DNA from 3 places in the Alkalihalobacillus pseudalcaliphilus genome. Region 1 is predicted to be linked to each of the others. Evidence: riboswitches for the same ligand, from Rfam matches in the RefSeq annotation. Region 1 holds a riboswitch; each other region holds the start of a gene.
What was found. Region 1 has a riboswitch for S-adenosylmethionine ahead of PQ479_RS03135 (sugar ABC transporter substrate-binding protein). Riboswitches for the same ligand answer to the same signal wherever they lie in the genome.
Positions count from the first base shown of each region.

Region 2: it holds a riboswitch for S-adenosylmethionine, as region 1 does, so the genes downstream of both, metK (methionine adenosyltransferase) here and PQ479_RS03135 (sugar ABC transporter substrate-binding protein) in region 1, are expected to answer to the same signal.
Region 3: it holds a riboswitch for S-adenosylmethionine, as region 1 does, so the genes downstream of both, PQ479_RS01505 (methionine biosynthesis PLP-dependent protein) here and PQ479_RS03135 (sugar ABC transporter substrate-binding protein) in region 1, are expected to answer to the same signal.

Region 1 covers NZ_JAQQWS010000001.1:649,305-651,579, forward strand. Annotated here, with positions in the region: gene PQ479_RS03130 (sugar ABC transporter ATP-binding protein) at 1-144, opposite strand, end outside; gene PQ479_RS03135 (sugar ABC transporter substrate-binding protein) at 221-1,339, opposite strand; SAM riboswitch class I at 1,451-1,561, opposite strand; gene PQ479_RS03140 (MsnO8 family LLM class oxidoreductase) at 1,832-2,275, opposite strand, start outside.
Region 2 covers NZ_JAQQWS010000008.1:94,378-96,652, reverse strand. Annotated here, with positions in the region: gene metK (methionine adenosyltransferase) at 1-1,109, opposite strand, end outside; SAM riboswitch class I at 1,289-1,403, opposite strand; gene PQ479_RS16005 (alpha/beta hydrolase family protein) at 1,510-2,275, opposite strand, start outside.
Region 3 covers NZ_JAQQWS010000001.1:303,135-305,409, forward strand. Annotated here, with positions in the region: gene PQ479_RS01490 (asparaginase) at 1-106, opposite strand, end outside; gene prsW (glutamic-type intramembrane protease PrsW) at 221-868, shown strand; gene PQ479_RS01500 (hypothetical protein) at 886-1,050, shown strand; SAM riboswitch class I at 1,138-1,239, shown strand; gene PQ479_RS01505 (methionine biosynthesis PLP-dependent protein) at 1,342-2,275, shown strand, end outside.

The DNA of each region.
Region 1 (2,275 bases):
CATTAACGTTGATTTCCCTGCTCCATTTGCTCCTATTAAAGCATGCACCTGACCGGACTTCAAATGAAAATCGACCTCGTCTAGGGCTTTAACACCCGGGAAGGTCATGGATATTTTTCTAAGTTCTAGTACATGCTGACTCATCTATTTCACCTTCTCATTTAATTATAGTGATGACATGTAGCACTCTTAAATCAGAAAGAGTGCTACTCTATCCATTTTAATCTTTTGAATGATATTCTTTTAAGGTTTTCATCCAATCTTCTTCAAATGCATCTGATTGTCCCCATCCATCAATGACTTCTGTAAGGTTGATCATATTAACCGGCTCTGAAGCTTGTCGTAATTCCTCTTGAGATATAAGAAATGCTTCTAGATTATATGTCGATGGCGTTTCTTCTTCCGCTAATTGTTTAGCCAATATTCTTACATTAACAGCACCAATTAGTTTTGGGTCAACAGCTGCTGTATATTGCCAAGAGCTTTCTTCATTTTGTATTTCTTGTAAATCAGCATTCGATACATCAATACCATAAATGCTAATTTCATCTCGTCCCGCTTCCCTTACTGCTTGGGCAGCCCCAATCGCAAAAGCATCCCACGTTGCAAAAATAGCATCGATTTCTCCTTCTGGATACTTATTTAACATCGCTGCTACTGCATTTTGGGTTTGTACAGAAGTATCGTCTGTTGCTAGACCAAATCGCTCTAACTCATTAATTCCAGAATGTTCGGATAAATAATTTTGATAAACGGCATTTCGACGAACCATAGGTGGGAATCCATCTACCCATAAATAAACAATATTTGCCTCACCGTTAAAATCTTCAACTAATTGATTTAACGATAAATCGGCCAACTGCTCATCATCTTGAGAGGTTAAAGTTACTCCTTCGATTTCTTGTAACTCTGGCACAGAATCAAACGCTACAACCAACTTGCCTGTCTCACGTAATTCTTTGACCGTTTGTACCGTTGCTTCATCATCTCCATGAGAAATAATAAAGCCATCATATTTATCAACATCTTGCGTTAGTGCATCATGAAATCTCGCTGAATCACCATTGGCAGTGAAGATATCAACTTCAAACCCTAGTGCCTCCGCTTCTTCCTTGGCTCCAGCTAAAAATTGAGCTGTGTGGTCGTCTCCACCTATTTTTCTAACTACTTTAATTTTTGGAGCTTTCCCTGATGTAAACACCTCTGGTACCCCTTCTAATTGTTGAACGGCACCAGTTGTTTCTGGCTGTTCTTCTCCTTCTGTTCCTTCATTGGACTGACACCCTACTAAAATAATCATGAAAATGACGGCGATTATTCCGATCAGTTTCTTCTTCATGTTTTTCTCCCCCTCTTTATTTTTATCTATGTAGTAATCCCTAATTTAAAAATTCGGAATCTACAATCAAAAGAAAAAACCTCTGCAATGAGAGGTTTTTTATATAGTCCTCTCTTATCTCTCGAATCTACTTCTAGATTCGCAGGAATTAGCACCAATTTTCTAAACGAAAACGGTTGCTGGGTTTCATCAGGCCAGTCCCTCCACCACTCAACATAAGAGTTTTACTATTCAATTATATTCTGACTAATCTTATTGGCATTATAATCCTTAAAAACGATAAGGTCAATCTTTTTTTATATGAGAATAAATACAACAATAACAAATTGAATGAAGAGCCACCAATAAGAGGACAAAATCTAAACGTTATCAGTCATAGAAAAAATATAAGGTAAGCTAATACTTTTTTCTCTTTTGCTGACGGAGTAGTATTGGTTCCTCCATGTGGATTTTATATGTGAAGCCTACTTGAAATTAGTGATTTGTACTTGTTCACTTGTCGAATGCTGCCATTATTAGCTCAAATGATTGTTTCTTTTTGTTGAATGCGTGAATGTTTGTGAGTAGCATACATTCATCGATATCATATTGGTTAGATATATGTAGTAAAATTGTTTTTATTCTTTCTGGTGAGCCCACTAACATTCGCTTACGTATAGATAACAGCTGCTCATAAAGTTCAGGTCGTTCCTTTACTTTCTGCTTGACGCTTTTGGTTGAAGGTATATATGGCATTTCTTCACTACCTGTTTCAATAAGTAAATGACGGTAGCTTTCACTTAAAGCAAGTTCATGTGCTTCTTCCTCCGTTTCTCCGCAAATGACAGGTAAGGCTACAATCTTTTTCCTTCTGTCTTCACTTTTTGTCTGTTCATTGTAAAGCTCGAGTGGTTCCATTGCATCGTTAATAGGTTGAAAATGCCCATATGTATATGG
Region 2 (2,275 bases), on a different contig from region 1:
GTTTGCTTATAAATAGGGCGACGTAGGTCAAGCATTTTAATAATGCCTGCTGGACGAAGATCAAAGTTGTCTGCAATAAGCTGAACAAGTACTTCTTCTGATACGACACCTGTTCCAAATGTATCAACCGAAATCGATACCGGGCGTGCCACACCAATCGCATACGCTAATTGTACTTCACACTTATCAGCTAGACAAGCAGCAACGATGTTTTTGGCTACATAACGAGCAGCGTAAGCACCAGAGCGGTCTACTTTTGTTGCATCCTTACCAGAGAATGCACCACCACCGTGACGAGCATAACCACCGTACGTATCAACGATGATTTTACGTCCTGTAAGACCTGCATCACCTTGTGGTCCACCGATAACGAAACGACCTGTAGGATTGATAAAATACTTCGTTTGATCATCAATTAATTCAGCAGGAACTACTTCATTAATCACATATTGCTTTAAATCTTTTTCAATTTGTTCTAAAGTAATCTCTGGATGGTGCTGAGTTGAAATAACAATCGTGTCAACACGCACTGGTTTTCCAGCTTCATCATATTCAATCGTTACTTGTGTTTTACCATCAGGACGTAAGTAGTCTAAAATCTCATCTTTACGAACTTGAGCTAAGCGACGAGATAATTTGTGACTTAATGAAATCGGTAAAGGCATTAATTCATCCGTTTCATTCGAAGCAAAACCAAACATTAGCCCTTGATCTCCTGCACCAATTGCTTCGATCTCTTCATCTGTCATTTGACCTTCACGAGCTTCCAAAGCTTTGTCTACACCTAATGCAATGTCAGCTGATTGCTCATCAATCGACGTTAAAACGGCACAAGTTTCTGCATCAAAACCATATTTAGCACGTGTGTAGCCGATACCTTTAATTGTCTCACGAACAATTTTAGGAATATCCACATAAGTGCTTGTCGTAATCTCGCCGGCAACTAATACAAGACCTGTATTGACAGAAGTCTCACAAGCTACACGAGCATTTGGGTCACTTTTTAAAATCTCATCTAAAATCGCATCTGAAATTTGGTCACAAATCTTATCTGGGTGTCCTTCAGTAACCGACTCAGAAGTAAATAACCGTCTACTTTTTAAAACCATATCTCATTTCCTCCTCTGCACACAACTACAAACAGCTATGAGCCAATAATTTATAACGGCACTCATTTCCGATTGAATGGGAGTAAAATAACAATCGAAGACACAATTTGACAAATATAAACAATAAAAAACCCATTCCACACATACTGAGGAAAAGGGTTGGAGTGTTTACCTTTCGCCTCTTATCGTTCAAGGTCATATGCCTTGCAGGTTAGCACCTTTTCATTTCTTTTCATTGAAATGATGGTTGCTGGGTTTCTTCGGGCCTGTCCCTCCACCGACTCGGGATAAGAGTATCCGTTCGCAACATATCATAACGCAGATTAAAATGACTGTCAATTATTTTGAGATTTTCTTTTTATTTAATTATTTCCATTCTTTCACACACTAAATAACCTTCTTATTTTTGAGGACTACTTGTCTGTTTTTTCATCCAATTGGCAGCTTCCGTTAATATGCGCTGTTGATCCTTTAAAGGAAAATGATGCGAAAAATGAGGATAGTACCAGCTTTGAACATGACCATGTAACGCATTTTCTAACCGATAAGAATGTTCAATCGACACATGTTCATCTAACATACCATGTATCGTTAAAATCGGTACTGCACTTTGCTTTAACTCTGGAATTGGACTTCTCTCTTGATAGCGTTCGGGGTATTTATTTGGTGTACCACCAATTACACGCTTCATCATCCTCCTTAAATCAATACGCTCCTCATAGGTTAGAAACATATCCGTCACACCATTCCATAAAACACAACTAGCTAATGATGGCCGTTTTAAAGCCGTTAATAAGGCCATAACACCCCCCCGTGAAAATCCTAATGCATGGATTTGATTGTGCTGAACTTCTTCACTTTCATATAATAAATCGTAGGCTTTAAAAGCATCTTCACGATCCTCACCGGCAAAATCTTCTTGCCCTTCACCACCACGATTTCCCCGATAAAAAGGGGCGATGACAACGAACCCCTCACTGGCCCACTGAATGACTCTCTGAACTCTGACCATTCCAACATTTTTTATACCACCTCTTAAATATAATAGACCGGGTAGCTTACCTTTATTTAAAGGGGTTGCCAAATATCCCTTCACTTGTAATCCAGCACTTAAATAGGTGATTTCAAATAAATCAATCCTCTGATGAGGAGACGGAATTCTCTTT
Region 3 (2,275 bases), 350 kb from region 1:
CAACTGTGGAATATAATGGATTTATCTCAAAAGGCTTTACTGAGCCTTGTGCATCTTCTTGCATGGCAATCGTACCACCTGTATGAACGATCAAGATTTTATTCATCGCTATCACCTCTGTTTTTTCATTACACCACGTGTTACGATATTATTATAACGATATTATGAGATAGTGCCTATCAATTTTATTAAGTTTCCTAAAAGAAGGGTCGGACCGAATTTGTTTGCAGTGCTAACCGCGGCCATTGCTCCAGGTATGGCCTTACTATCCTATTTTTATTTGAGGCACCAGTATACGCATGAAATCAATGGACTTGTTTTGCGTTCTTTTATCGCTGGTGGTATATTAGTTTTTCCGATTATGGTTTTACAATACGCGTTTATCGTAGAAGGCATATTTACAGATACGATCTCACAAGCTGTTATTTTATACGGTTTTTTTGAAGAGTTCTTCAAATGGTTTTTATTGTTTTTTCTTGTCTATCAGCATGCAAAGTTTAAAAGGCATTATGATGGTATTATCTTTGGTGTTGCCGTAGCTTTAGGTTTTGCCTCCGTTGAGAATGTGTTTTATTTAGTCGCATTTGGGGTAGAAACTGCTATAGGTAGAGCGTTATTACCAGTTACAAGTCATGCTTTGTTTGGTGTGATAATGGGTTATTATTTTGGTAAAGCTAAGACTGAAGCAGAGGGGAAAAACTCCTATTTGCTTTTAGCCTTGCTCGTACCAGTGACATTACATAGCGTCTATGATTTAATTACAGGACTCGTCAATCATTACTTTTTATTTGTAGTGATACCATTTATGATTTGCTTATGGTTATTTGCCCTACATAAAGTAAAGCTAGCAAGTCGGTTTGACAGCTGAAGAGGGAGGTAGAAAAGTTGGATAACCACCGTTACTTAATTACGATTCGTTGCTTGAAATGTGGCGAAAAATTTATCCTACGAGGAAAACGCAATGTGGAAGGACAGTATGAAACAGGTTTTAAGCGTTGTGTTTGTGGAAATGAAACGAATTTACACATTGATGCAATCCCCGAAAAATAAAGATAAAAAACCCTTGCAATTATGTTAGAATTATTGTAATTTTAGTTCAATACAATTTTTATCTTTTTAATCGAATATATTTTTGTTTTCTTATCGAGAGAGATGGAGGGAATGGCCCGAAGAAGTCTCAGCAACCAGCCAATTTGGTCAGGTGCTAAATCCATCAAGCTTATGCTTGAAAGATAAGAAGGGGTTGTATGATAAATGTTGCACCTTCTTCTTAATTTTTGAAGAAGGTGTTTTTGTTTTAGCACAAATACAAATGATGGCGATAAAAGGAGTGGGGAGCGTATGAATAAGCATTTAGAAACAACATTGGCTCAAATAGGAAATCGATTAGATGATAAAACAGGGACTATTAATACACCGATTTATTTATCGACAGCTTATCGACATACTGGTATTGGTGAGTCGACGGGGTATGACTATGCACGTACAGGGAATCCAACGAGAGAAGTATTAGAAAATTCGATTGCCTTATTAGAAGAAGGTGAGAAAGGTTTTGCTTGTAGCTCTGGTATGGCTGCAATCCAGACGGTATTTTCACTTTTTGAACAAGGTGATGAGATTATTTGTTCAAGTGATCTGTATGGCGGAACTTATCGATTGTTTGAACAAGGTTGGAAAAAATGGGGGATTAGATTTACATATGTAGACCCAAGACAATTTGAACAAGTAGAGAATGCGATTACAGAAAGTACAAAAGCGATTTTTATTGAAACACCAACGAATCCATTGATGCAAGAAGTATCAATTCAAGAACTAGCTCGAATATCGAAAAGACATAATCTTCTATTAATTGTTGATAATACATTTCTAACACCTTTATTACAGCAACCTTTAGTAGATGGTGCTGATGTTGTCATTCACAGTGCTTCAAAATATCTCGGTGGACATAATGATTTAATTGCTGGACTCATTGTAGCAAAAGGGGACCAATTATGTGAACAAATTGGTTACTACCATAACGGGATCGGCGGCACCTTACCAGCGTTTGACTCATGGTTACTTATTCGGGGAATGAAAACTTTATCTTTAAGAATGCAAAAGCATCAGGAAAATGCAAAAGCGATTGTTCGTTATCTAGAGCAGCATGAACTTGTAACAGACGTTCTTTATGCAGGTAAAGGTGGGATGCTTTCATTCAGAATATTCGATGAAAATATGGTCAATCCATTTTTACAACAGCTACAATTGATATCATTTGCAGAAAGTTTAGGTGGTA